4 regions of the Rhodococcus sp. NPDC058532 genome follow, and region 3 is predicted to be linked to each of the others. Evidence: riboswitches for the same ligand, from Rfam matches in the RefSeq annotation. Region 3 holds a riboswitch; each other region holds the start of a gene.

Region 1 (3,166 bases), on a different contig from region 3:
CCGACCCGAAGGATGCTCAGCCGCACCAGCGGGTGCGCCGCCCGGTTCTCGACCAGGAAGAACGACGCGAGCAGGACGGCGGCGAGCGCGAACGATCCAAGGGTGAGCGGATCCGCCCAGCCCCGCGACGGGGCGGAGACGACGGTGTAAACGGCCAGCATCATGCCCGCGACGAGGGTGATCGCCCCACCGAGGTCGTGACCACCGCTGTCGGCGGGCCGGTCCCGCGGGATCAGCACCCACGCCGCCGCGAGGGCCGCGGCCGCGAACGGCACCGGCATGAGGAATGTCCAGCGCCAGCCCGCGCTGGTGAGCAGCCCCCCGAGGATCAGGCCGGACGAGTAGCCGCTGGCACCGAACACCGAGAAGATCGATAGCGCCCGGTTGCGGGCAGGCCCCTCCCTGAAGGTGGTGGTCAGGATGGACATCGCGGTCGGGGCGGTGAACGCCGCGGCGAGGCCCTTCACGAAGCGCGTGACGATGAGCAGGGTTCCGTTGTCGACGAGGCCGCCGATCAACGAGGCGACCGCGAAGACGGCCAGTGCGGCGAGGAAGACCCGGCGACGGCCGAGCAGGTCGGCGGTGCGCCCACCGAGCAGCAGCAGGCCGCCGAAGCCGAGCACATAGCCGTTGATGATCCACTGCAGGGAGGTCGTGTCGAGGCCGAGTTCGGTGCCGATGGACGGGAGCGCGACGCCGACCATCGAGACGTCGAGTCCGTCCAGGAACATCACGACGCAGAGCACCGCGAGGATCCCCCACAGCCGGCCGGTCCAACCCTGCTGCGGGACTGAGGAATCCGATGTCGTTGGGTTCGGGGCGGTTTCGGTGAAAGTCACGCCAGCCAGACTAGATGCATGTGCAATCAATGCACAAGCATAAATTCTCTTTGCATTTATTTTCCTTGCACTGATCTGTGGGCCGCACTATGATGCGGCCATGACCTCAGAAGCGGAGCTGCGCGAGAGTTGGCGCGCCCTGCTCAGCCGGTACAACGGCATCGCGTGCGAGCTCGACCGGCGGATGCAGAGCGCACACGGGCTGAGCATGAGCGACTTCGAGACGCTGGACCGGCTGGTGTCGGTCACCTGCAGGCATCCCCGCATGCAGGAACTGGCCGCCGACATGTACCTCAGCCCGAGCGCGCTCTCCCGCAGCGTTGCCCGCCTCGAGAAGGCGGGCCTGGTGGCGCGATCACTGTGCGAATCGGACCGTCGCGGCGTCTTCGTCGACGTGACCGACACCGGACGCGCGGTGCACGCCGATGCGGGCAGGACCCAGATGGCCGTGCTGACCGAGCATCTCGGCGACGGCGCCGCCACCGCCGAGTGAGGTCGCGGTCTTCGCAGGAATCGGGAGTACCCTCTCGGCCATGGCAGTGGTGAAGATCAACGCAATCGAGGTGCCCGAGGGCGCCGGTCCCGAACTCGAGAAGCGCTTCGCGCAGCGCGCCGGAACCGTTGAGAACTCCCCCGGGTTTCTCGGCTTCCAGTTGCTGCGCCCGACCGGTGGGGAGACCCGCTACTTCGTGGTGACGCAATGGGAATCGGAGGACGCCTTCGCCGCGTGGCGGGACGGCGACGCCCGCGCCGCGCACGCGGGTGAGGCGAAGAAGCCGGTCGCGACCGGCGCCTCGCTGCTCGAGTTCGAGGTCGTGCTCGACGTCGCGGCGAAGCAGGGCTGACCACAACGGTCCTGCGCGTGCCTGCCCGGTATTTTGCGCGGCAGGCACGCGGTGGTCGCAGCCACGATCGGCGACATCCTGACCGGATTCGCCCGCGGCACGGCCGGTTCCGTACCGCGGGCGGGGGATTCGTCCCAATTGACACGGCGGGCGCCTCGGTGCGACAGTGCGCCAGTAATAGCGATGTCGGACGGGAATTCCGGTGCAACTCCGGAGCGGTCGCGCCACTGTGATCGAGGCACTGCCTCGACAGCCAGACCCCGCCGCCATCGCATGGACTTTGCGGGACGCGTTTATCCCAGGAGGAACCTATGGCTGTCGTTCACACCCCCAGCACGTCGACCGAATCGGTCGGTGTCGCGTTGATCATCGCGGGTGTCGTCCTGCTCGCGATGCTGACCCTGTACCTGGTCGGGTTCGACCAGGGCGCGGTCTCGCGCACCGGCATGTACATGCACGAACTGATGCATGACGGTCGCCACCTGCTGGGCCTGCCGTGCCACTGACCGAGAACTTCACGAAACTCCTCATCCGCGGCCTGCTCGCGGGCCTCGTCGCGGGCCTGCTTGCCGGCGCCGTCGCCTTCGTGATCGGCGAACCGCACATCGATGCGGCCATCGCGATCGAGGAGTCCGCCGCCCCGGCGGAGGACCACGCAGCCGACGCGGGCGCGCACGGCGGGGCGACAGCCGAGGAGGGGCACTCGCACGGGGAGGATGCCCTGGTCAGCCGCGACGGCCAGCGCATCGGCCTGTTTCTCGCGACCACGCTCGCCGGCCTCGCGCTCGGCGCGATCTTCGCCGTCGTCGCGCATTACGCGCGGCGGGTCACCGCCATGTCCGGTCCGGCGCTCGCACTGGCGTTGGCCGGGGCCGGTTGGTTGGCGATCGAGGCGGTGCCGTTCTTCAAGTACCCGGCGAACCCGCCCGCGGTCGGCGACCCCGACACGATCAATCAGCGCACCTGGCTGTGGCTGGCGACGGTGGTCCTCGGACTGGTTGCGGTCGGTGTCGCCGCGTACGTGGCCCGGCTCGTCGCGTCGACCGGTTACCTGTCCGTGCAGGTCGGGGCGCCGTCCCTGGCCTTCCTCGCGATCGTCGCGGTCGGCTATGTGCTGATGCCGGGGGTCAACGAGGTCGGGGAGGACTTCCCGGCAACCCTGCTGTGGGAGTTCCGGGTCTCGTCGCTGGCGATCCAGGCAACGCTGTGGCTGGCACTCGGCCTCGGTTTCGCGTTTCTCACCGAGCGCGCCGGGCGTGCGCAGCGCGCGCCCGCCGTCGCCAGCTAGCCCGACCCCCGGTACCCAACGTTCCCTAATGTCACATTCGGTCACCTCACGATCCCGAATGTGACATTAGGGAACCCGCGGGTGGGGTCAGACGGCGCAGGAGCCGTCGGTGCAGGAGCCGTCGGCGTCCGACGCGCCTGCGAGGGTGACGATCGGGTTGGCGTCGGCGTACGCCCGCTCCAGCAACTGGGTGA
Region 2 (3,166 bases), on a different contig from region 3:
CGCCACGTCGGTGGTCTCGGGTCCCTGCGCCTGCGTGACGAACCGAACGGTGAGACGCTGCCCGTCTCTGGTACGGACACCGTCGGCGCCCGACACCCAGCCTGCAGCGTCGAGGAGGGAGTTCGCCTCGTCCAGGTCGAGCTTCTGGTTGTCCACCGCGTACGGCATCACGTCGGGGTACAGCCCCCCTGCGGCGGCGAAGGAGCCGTTGCCGATGTTGTCGGCGATGCCCTGGTAGTCGATGGCGAGGGTGAAGGCCTTCCGGACGTCGGTGTCGGTGAAGATGCCCTCCTTGAGGTTCATCTCGACGAGGAGGGACTGCAACGCCATCGGGGAGTTCTTGACCGCCACGTCGGTGCGACCGTCGAGCGCGAGTCGGGCGCCGGTCGACGGGTAGAACGCCATGTCCGCCTCGCCGCTCTCGACGCCAGCGATGCGGGCCTGCTCGTCCGGGACGACGTCCACGCTGATCCCGGTGAGTGCGGGCATCCCCTGCCAGTACCCGTCGTAGCGGGCAAGTTCGAGATCCGTGGGGGTCCATTCGGTGATGGCGTACGGGCCGGTGTAGGCGCCACTGCCGACGATCTTCGCAGAGTCCCCGGCCGCGGCTTCGACGGCCTCGACGTCGTAGATCTGCAGCGAGTTGTCGCGGGCGGCGAGACCGGCGGGCACCATCGCGTTCGGGCTCGGGGTGCGCAGGACGACGGCACCGCCCTCGACGACGGCCCGGGTGCCGGGCGCGAGGTAGACCTGCGCGGCCGTGGACTTCTCGATCTGCCGGGTCAGGGCCGCGGCAACCGCATCGGGGGTGACGGGCTTGCCGTTCTGGAAGGTCTGGCCCTCACGGAGCTCGATCACCCAGGTCAGGTCGTCGCGGCGTTCGACGCTCTCCGCGAGCCACGGCGAGATCGCGCCGTCCTCGTCGACCTGGAGCAGGTTCTCGGCGACGCCCCAGTCGAAGAGCCAGTTCGTCCCGGTGGCTGCGGGATCGAGTCCCGCGATCTTGTAGGAGTTGTAGATCGTCAGGTGGTCGTCCGCGACGCCGTCGGACGCGCCCGATCCGGACGAGCAGCCCGCGGCGACGGCGACCACGGTGACGGCGAGTGCTCCCGCACGCAGCGCGGCCCGCCACCCCGGGCGGGTGGTGAATATCGAGTTGTTCATGTCCATCCTCGTGGTGTTCTGGCCTTCGTGTGTCCGGCCCCCGACTCAGGTGTCCTGGCTCCCGGATCAGCACTCGCCCCCGGCCTTCCAACCATGCGGTCGTGGCCGAGCGTGGGGGTTCGCTCCTCGGTGACAGTTGCGGGACAGCCCCGGATTCGCACCGGTGTTCCCTGCGTCGGGTCGAACAGTACAAGACGAAAGCCGACAACTCGGGCGGCGGTGTCGCCGACCTGCGCTGCCGTTCGGGCAGGTTCAGCCGAGACACTCGTGCCGTGCGGAGACCCGGACGAGGTGGTCGCGGGCGATCACCGTGTCCCGGAGGATGGCGGCGAGTTCGTCGGTGGTGAGTCCGACGAACTCGTGCCACGGGCGGCACACGTCAGTGCACCGGAAGACATGCAGGACCAGATGTGCGACCGCGGGACTCGGCGCCGACCGCGACACCGCGAAGGACATCAGCCGCCTGCGGTCCCGCAGGGTCAACGCCGATCGCGTCCACAGGTGTGCATCGACGTAGTCCGCCGCGAGGGCAGGGACCCGCGCCACCGAACCGGTGCTCAGGCTCCCACCGCACGCTGTGCCACGCCGGTGTACTCGCTGAGCGGTCGGATTAGCGCGTTGGACTCGCTTTGCTCGATGATGTGCGCGGTCCACCCGGTGATCCGGCTCATCACGAAGATCGGGGTGAAGACCTCGATGTCGAAGCCCATCAGGTAGTAGGTCGGACCTGCGGGGAAGTCGAGATTCGGTTTAATCCCGGTGGCATCACTCATGGTGCGCTCGAGGATGTCGTACATGCGAACCCAGGCGCCGCCATCCGTTTTCGCGGCGACGTCGAGGAACGCCGTACGCATCGCAGGTACGCGCGAGTCGCCGTTCTTGTAGACCCGGTGGCCGAAGCCCATCACCTTTTCCTTGCGGGACAACTTGCCGCGCATCCAGGCCTCGGCATGTTCCGGCTCACCGATCTCAAGCATGGCGTGCATGACCGCCTCGTTCGCGCCGCCGTGCAACGGACCCTTGAGGGTGCCGATCGCGGCGGTCACGGCACTGTAGATGTCCGACAGTGTGGAGGTGACGACGCGCGCCGCGAACGTCGAGGCATTGAAACTGTGCTCCGCGTACAGAATCAGCGACACCTCGAAGGCGTGCACGATCTCCCGGTCCGGAATCTCACCGAAACACATGTTCAGGAAGTTCTCGGCGAACCCGAGATGACTGTGCGGGGCGATCGGGTCCAGGCCGTGGCGACGACGGTGATCGGCCGCCACGATCGTGGGCAGCACAGCCATCATGCGAAGCGCCTTCTCCCGATTGGCCTTCGGAGAGTTGTCCGCCTCCTCCGGGTCCTCGGCGCCGAGCCAGCTGATCGCGGTGCGGACCACGTCCATCGGATGACAGTTATCCGGCATTCTCGCCACGAGCGAGAGTAGGGAACGATCGGCGCGCCGACTGGCCCGCTCACGCTGACAGAACAGCCCCAGTTGGGCGTCGGTGGGCAGTTCGCCGTTCCACAGGAGGTAGGCAACCTGCTCGAAGGTGCAATTCACGGCCAGGTCCTGCACCGCATATCCCCGGTAGGTCAGCGAATTGGTCTCGGGAACGACCTTCGAGATCGCGGTGGTGTCGACCACGACACCGGCGAGCCCCTTGTGGATCGTCGGGACTGCCTTCGTCATTGGTTCCCTCCGAGCGTGAAGTTGAAGACTCCGGAATCGAATTCGTTGTAGCGCTCGTACTCGAGCAGCTCATACAGTCGGGAGCGGGTCTGCATCTGATCGACGAGACCCTCCTGCGTACCGCTCGCATGGATCTCGCGCAGCCCGGCCTCGATCGCTCCCATCGCGAGACGCAGAGTGGTGACCGGGTAGATCACGGCGTTGTAGCCGATGTCCTGCAATATCTGCGCCGGAACAAGTTTCGACTTTCCGAACTCGGTCATATTGGCCAGTAGCGGAACGTCCACTGCACCGCGGAACGCCTCGAAGTCGGCCTCGGTGCG
Region 3 (3,166 bases):
CCGCTGAGGACGAACAGCCGATCGCAGTACTGCGCGGCCAGGTTCAGGTCGTGCAGCGCCGCGATCACGGTGATGCCCAGGTTCCGGGCCGCGGTCAGGACGCTGTACTGGTGGTGGACGTCGAGGTGGTTGGTCGGCTCGTCCAGCACCAGCACCCGCGGCTGCTGCGCCAGCGCGCGGGCGATCAGGACGCGTTGCCGCTCCCCGCCGGATAGGGACAGGAAGCTGCGGTGCTCGAGGTGCGACGCGTCGGCGGTCGCCAGCGCGTCGCGGCACAGGCCGACGTCGCGGCGGTCGGCTCTGCGCAACGCCGACTGATGCGGCAGGCGGCCGGTGGCCACGACCTCGGCCGCGGTGAAGTCGAACTGCATCAGGCTGTCCTGGGTCAGGGCCGCGACCTGACGTGCGTTCTCGCGCATGCTGATCGCGGCGATGTCCGTGCCGCCGACCAGGATCCGGCCCGCCGCGGGCGACAACGCCCGATACAGGCAGCGCAGCAGGGTGGACTTGCCGCTACCGTTCGCCCCGACGACGCCGACGAAGGTGCCCTCCTCGGCTGCGAGGGTCACCGCCTCGAGGATCCGGGTGCCGCCGATCTCGACCGTGACGTCCCGATAGTCGACCCGCATCAGCCGACCCCCACCAGGGCGCCGCGGCGCCGCATCAGCAGCACGAACAGCGGGACCCCGACCGCGGCGGTGATCGCCCCCAGCGGAAGTTCCTGCGGCGGAATCAGGGTGCGGGCCAGCAGGTCCGCGGTGACCAGGAACACCGCGCCGAGCAACGGCGTCACCACGATCAGCCGGCGATGGTCGGCGCCGACCAGCAGCCTGGCCACGTGCGGTACCACCAGCCCGACGAAACCAACGGCGCCGCAGATCGACACGAAACATCCGGTCATGACCGCGGCAACAACGAACAGCAACAGCCGGAAGCGGCTCGCGTCGATCCCGAGCGCCGCGCTGACCTCGTCACCCATCGACAGCGCGTTCAGCCGGCGCGCACAGGCCGCGATGACCGCCAACCCGATCACGGTCACCGCCGCCGCCAGCGGCACCGCCTGCCAGGTGGCACCGGCGAGGCTGCCGAGCAGCCAGAACATCACCGACCGCGCCGCGTCCCCGTGCGGTGCCATGAACACCAACACCGTTGTGGCAGCGGAAAACCCGTACCCGAGGGCGGTCCCGGTGAGGACCAGGCGCAGCGGAACCAGCCCCGCCGACGACCGGGCCATCAGGTACACCAGGATCGTGGCCCCGAGCGCGCCAAGGAACGCGGCGGTCGACAGCGCGTACAGGCCGAGCGCGCCGAAGGTGCCGAACAGCACCACCGACGTGGCGCCCACCGAGGCACCCGAGGAGATGCCCAGCACGTACGGGTCGGCCAGCGCGTTGCGCACCATCGCCTGCACGATCAGCCCGACCCCGCTCAATCCGGCACCGACCAACGCGGCCAACAACACTCGCGGCAGTCGGGAGTCGGTCACGATCCGATAGTTCGGGAGGTCCGGCGCGAGGACCGGCCCGCCGGTCAGTTCGGCCCACAGGAATCCGGTGGTATCACGCCAGGGAACGGGTGCGGTGCCGAGCATCAACGCCAGGACGGAGACGACCGCGAGCGCGGCCACCAGGCCGATGGCCAACGGGGCCACGGGCAGTCGGCGCATCATCGACCACTTTCACCTGGATGCAGGTGCCAGCCTCACCGGGCGGTGCGCGCAACGACGTGCGGGCACAGCGGTGCCCGCATCCTCGTCGACCGCTCCCTCGGAGTCGACAGGCGACCACGCCGGCGGCATGGCCGCGCTGGCAGGTCTTCGGGCTCGTGGACACGGATCGGGCGAACCCGAATTCTCCTACTGGCGGCCGCTTCCCGGGCTCACACCCAGTGCTGATGGCCGCGGTCGTTTCCACACACCGCTGCGGGGCAGCTCCGGTTTCCCACCGGATTCCCTCTTACGAACCACCCGGCACGAGCCGGGCGGTAACCAACGCGCGGCCACAGTAGCACTCAGGGTCGGCACCGCGAACCGGCCAGGGCGGGCCGTCAGACGGTGACGTCCGAGTAGGGCATCTGCTCGGACACCCACGGAAACACGACCTCCATGAGCAGCAGGAACACCGCGGCGGCGAGAACGGTCGCCAGCAGGACCTTCACCGGTCGGGGTCCGGGGAGAACACCCCAGAAGTAGCCGTACATCTAGTGCTCCTGCAATGCCACGGGCAGGGTGCCCGCGAACTTCGGGGTCGTCTCGACGAGAACGGCGTGCACGATCATCCGTTCGGCGTTCGAGAACAGCGGATGGCAGGTGGTGAGCGTCAACACGCTCTCCAGCCAGGGGCCCGGCTCGACCCACTCGGCTCCGGGCAGCGGATTGACGACGGCGACGTCGCCGGGCACGGTGATGTGTCGACCAAGCACGTGCGCATAGTCGCCGCCCGCGACCCGGTCGATCTGCTCGGGGCGCAGGCAGTCCGCGGCCGCAGCACGCCGCTCGGGTGCGGCGGCGGCGAGCGGCAGCAGCCGGTACGTCATCCATTCGGTTCTGGTCTCCACGACGACGGCGTCGCAGGCGCCGAGTCGGTCCAGGTGTTCGAACACCGCACCGGATCCGTTGCGATGCCCGGCGATCGCAACATTCCCCGGCTCGCCGGGCAGTTGCGTGTCGGTGTAGTGGCCGGGGCCCGCCTTCAGGTCCTCGTTGCTGGTGCCCTCGACGACCGCGTACGCGGCGCCGAGCGTCGGAAAGTGCAGGCGCGCGAACCCTTCTCCGGGCGTCGGGACCGGCGGGGCCACCGGCGCGTCACCGGCGGCCCCGGAACCCTGCGCCCACGATTGCGCGAGGCCGTTGTCGACCTCGTCCTGCAACCGACCCGAGACGATGTTGGTCCAGAACGCCTCGTAGATCACGAACAGCAGGACGACGACCCCCGCCGTGAGCAGCAGCTCACCGGTGACCTGGCCTGCGCCCGGCCGGGGCCGGGCCCGCACCGGAACGACGGCATCACGCATGGGGCGGGCCCTCCTTTGCGGCCGGGTCGAGCTAGCTGTTCGCGTCGATCGTGGCGCTTCCGCTGCCACCGACAAGATCGTAGAGGAGAACGGACAGCTGACCGAGGCCGTCGATCACGGCGGAACCGGTGGTGTGGACGTCGAATTCGACCGA
Region 4 (3,166 bases), on a different contig from region 3:
TCTGCGGGTAGGAACCGATCGTGGTGGTCGGCAGCAGCGGCAGTCCGAGCTTCTCGGCCTGCACGACGCGACGCTGGTCGGCGGGCGAACGACCGGCCGCGGTCAGCGCCTGCGCGACGCGGGCACGGATCTCGTCGTTACGCAGCCGCGGATCGCCCTGCCGCGACGCGACGGCCGCCGCGGAGGCGGCGAACGCGTCGGCGGCGGCGCGCGTGCCCTGGGCCAGCTCCGTCGCCAGCGCGACGACCTCGATGACCTTCTCGTCCGCGAACGCCAGCCAGGAGCGCAGCGCGTCGTCGAGGCCGGTCTCCGCCGCGAGGCTGTACGGGACGTGCAGCAGCGAGCACGACGTGGAGACGGCGAGCGCACCGGCGGACCCGAGCAGGGCGTCGAGCGAGGCCACCGCCTTCTCGAGGTCGGTCCGCCAGACGTTGCGGCCGTCGACGACGCCCGCCACCACCAGCTTGTCGGCCAATGCGGGCACCGCCGCGAGCGCGTCGGCATCGCCGTGCACGAGGTCCACCGCGATCGCCTCGACGGCGGTGCTCGCCAGTGCGGGCAGGGCGGGGCCGAGGTTGCCGAAGTAGGACGCGACGAGGATCGCGGGACGCTCCGTCAGGCCCGACAGTCGTTCGTAGACCCGGCGCGCGGTCTCGATCTCGGCGTCGGTGCGGTCCTGGACCAGCGACGGCTCGTCGAGCTGCACCCACCCGGCCCCGGCGGCGGCGAGGCGTCCGAGCAGGTCCTCGTACAGCGGAAGCAGGTCGTCGATGCGGCCGAGCAGGCCGTCGGCACCGTCGACGCCCTTCGACAGCAGCAGGAAGGTGACCGGTCCGATGACGACCGGACGGGCGGGTACGCCCTCGGCGATCGCCTCGTCCAGCTCGCCGAGCACCTTGGAGGCGTCGAGCTCGAACGTGGTGCCGGGCCCGATCTCGGGCACGAGGTAGTGGTAGTTCGTGTCGAACCACTTCGTCATCTCGAGTGGCGCGACGTCCGCGGTGCCGCGGGCGGCGGCAAAGTACCGGTCGAGCGGATCGGCGATGCCGCGGACGCGCTCCGGCAGTGCACCGAGCATCGCGGCGGTGTCGAGGACCTGGTCGTAGTAGGAGAACGTGTTGACGGGCACCGAGTCGATGCCGGCCGCGAGGAGGCCGGTCCAGGTCTGCGCGCGGAGGGTGCGTGCGACCTCGTCGAGTCCGGCACGGTCGAGGCGACCGGCCCAGTAGGACTCGATGGCGCGTTTGAGTTCGCGGCGGGGCCCGATCCGCGGCGAGCCCAGCACGGTCGCGGTGAAGCGTGGCTGATCAGAAGGTGTAGCGGTCACGAAACTGCTCCATGGCGTACGTAGGTGTGGCCGTCACCGGCAGACGGGTACACCTGACGAAGCCCTGCCACGGAACGTGGCTGTGCCGCCCATCCTGGGCGGAGCAGTGCCGCATACAGGTCCACCCGCCCTGTCCACGAGGCGACGAACCGCCGGGCACGGCGTGCCCGGCGCAGAGGGCAGGTCTTCGGACTCGCGGGCACCGGGCCGTGTCCGACCCGACCTACTGGCCGTCGCTTCCCGGGCTCTCACCCAGTGCGTGTGACGGCGGTCGTTCCTGCATACCGCTGCGGGACAGTCCCGGATTCTCACCGGGTTCCCTCTCACCCCGGGCCGGAGCATGCCCGACCGGGATTCGACGCCGCGCCGAAGTACTTCGGGGCTCCTCATGACCGGGACGCGGCAAACCGACTGCACCGACCACGATAGCCGCCCGCGGACCCGCATCGGACCCTGGTCGGTCCGGCGCACACCAGCGTTCCCCGACCGCGGCCGATAGGGTCGAAATCATGAGCCTCGACATCACCACCACCCCCGCCTGGCAGACGCTGCGCACGCACCACGAGTCGGTTGCCGACCGACAGCTGCGTGAGCTGTTCGCCGAGGATCCGGGCCGGGGCACCGAGCTCACCGTCACCGCCGGTGACCTGTACATCGACTACAGCAAGCATCGGGTGGAGCGGGAGACACTGCGCCTGCTGGTCGAGGTGGCGCGCGCGGCAGGCGTCGAGGAGCGGCGCGACGCGATGCTGCGCGGCGAGCATGTCAACACCTCCGAGGACCGCGCGGTCCTGCATACCGCGTTGCGACTGCCGCGGGACGCGCGGCTGATCGTGGACGGCCAGGACGTGGTGGCGGACGTGCACGAGGTCCTCGACCGGATGGGCGGGTTCACCGACCGGCTCCGGTCGGGCGAGTGGCGCGGCGCCACCGGCGAGCGGATCACCACGGTCGTCAACCTCGGCATCGGCGGCTCCGACCTGGGTCCGGTGATGGCGTTCCGGGCGCTGCGCCACTACGTCGACTCCGGCGTCACCGCACGGTTCGTCTCCAACATCGACCCCGCCGACCTGGTCGGCAAGCTGGCAGGCCTGGACCCGGCGACGACGCTGTTCATCGTGGCCTCGAAGACGTTCTCCACGCTGGAGACACTCACCAACGCGACGGCCGCCCGCCGCTGGCTGGTGGCGGCGCTCGGCGAGGAGGCGGTGCCGAAGCATTTCGTCGCGGTCTCGACGAACGCCGATCGGGTCGCCGAGTTCGGCATCGACCCGGCCAACATGTTCGGGTTCTGGGACTGGGTGGGGGGCCGCTACTCGGTGGACTCGGCGGTCGGGTTGTCGCTGATGTGCGTGATCGGCCGGGACGCCTTCGGCGAGTTCCTGTCCGGATTCCACCTGATCGACCGGCACTTTGCCGAGCAGCCACTCGAGTCGAACGCCCCGGTCCTGCTCGGCATGATCGGCCTCTGGTACTCGAGCTTCTTCGGCGCGGATTCGCGTGCGGTGCTGCCGTATTCGAACGACCTCGGCCGCTTCGCCGCCTACCTCCAGCAGCTGACGATGGAGTCGAACGGCAAGTCGGTGCGGGCCGACGGGTCCCCGGTGTCGACGCCGACCGGGGAGATCTTCTGGGGTGAACCGGGCACCAACGGCCAGCACGCCTTCTACCAACTGCTGCACCAGGGCACCCGGCTGGCGCCCGCCGACTTCATCGGATTCGCCGAACCCACCGACGATCTCGCCACCATCGACGGCGTCGGGTCGATGCACGACGTGCTGATGAGCAACCTGTTCGCCCAGACGAAGGTCCTCGCGTTCGGCCGGACCGCCGAGGAGA

What was found. A riboswitch is a leader RNA that binds a small molecule or an ion and turns the genes downstream of it on or off. The one in region 3 is predicted to bind cobalamin.
Region 1: it holds a riboswitch for cobalamin, as region 3 does, so the genes downstream of both, ACFWQG_RS10005 (CbtB domain-containing protein) here and ACFWQG_RS10565 (FecCD family ABC transporter permease) in region 3, are expected to answer to the same signal.
Region 2: it holds a riboswitch for cobalamin, as region 3 does, so the genes downstream of both, ACFWQG_RS00410 (ABC transporter substrate-binding protein) here and ACFWQG_RS10565 (FecCD family ABC transporter permease) in region 3, are expected to answer to the same signal.
Region 4: it holds a riboswitch for cobalamin, as region 3 does, so the genes downstream of both, metE (5-methyltetrahydropteroyltriglutamate--homocysteine S-methyltransferase) here and ACFWQG_RS10565 (FecCD family ABC transporter permease) in region 3, are expected to answer to the same signal.

What each region holds. Positions count from the first base shown of each region.
Region 1 is NZ_JBHXNU010000006.1:180,277-183,442, forward strand. Features, by position in the region: gene ACFWQG_RS09990 (MFS transporter) at 1-839, opposite strand, end outside; gene ACFWQG_RS09995 (MarR family winged helix-turn-helix transcriptional regulator) at 940-1,332, shown strand; gene ACFWQG_RS10000 (antibiotic biosynthesis monooxygenase family protein) at 1,373-1,684, shown strand; cobalamin riboswitch at 1,832-1,967, shown strand; gene ACFWQG_RS10005 (CbtB domain-containing protein) at 1,996-2,190, shown strand; gene ACFWQG_RS10010 (CbtA family protein) at 2,181-2,972, shown strand; gene ACFWQG_RS10015 (DsbA family oxidoreductase) at 3,060-3,166, opposite strand, start outside.
Region 2 is NZ_JBHXNU010000001.1:85,444-88,609, reverse strand. Features, by position in the region: gene ACFWQG_RS00410 (ABC transporter substrate-binding protein) at 1-1,164, opposite strand, end outside; cobalamin riboswitch at 1,191-1,383, opposite strand; gene ACFWQG_RS00405 (hypothetical protein) at 1,417-1,710, opposite strand; gene ACFWQG_RS00400 (bifunctional 2-methylcitrate synthase/citrate synthase) at 1,722-2,843, opposite strand; gene prpB (methylisocitrate lyase) at 2,840-3,166, opposite strand, start outside.
Region 3 is NZ_JBHXNU010000007.1:25,393-28,558, reverse strand. Features, by position in the region: gene ACFWQG_RS10570 (ABC transporter ATP-binding protein) at 1-629, opposite strand, end outside; gene ACFWQG_RS10565 (FecCD family ABC transporter permease) at 629-1,666, opposite strand; cobalamin riboswitch at 1,790-2,007, opposite strand; gene ACFWQG_RS10560 (hypothetical protein) at 2,047-2,199, opposite strand; gene ACFWQG_RS10555 (class E sortase) at 2,200-3,012, opposite strand; gene ACFWQG_RS10550 (hypothetical protein) at 3,044-3,166, opposite strand, start outside.
Region 4 is NZ_JBHXNU010000001.1:77,428-80,593, reverse strand. Features, by position in the region: gene metE (5-methyltetrahydropteroyltriglutamate--homocysteine S-methyltransferase) at 1-1,327, opposite strand, end outside; cobalamin riboswitch at 1,509-1,651, opposite strand; gene pgi (glucose-6-phosphate isomerase) at 1,837-3,166, shown strand, end outside.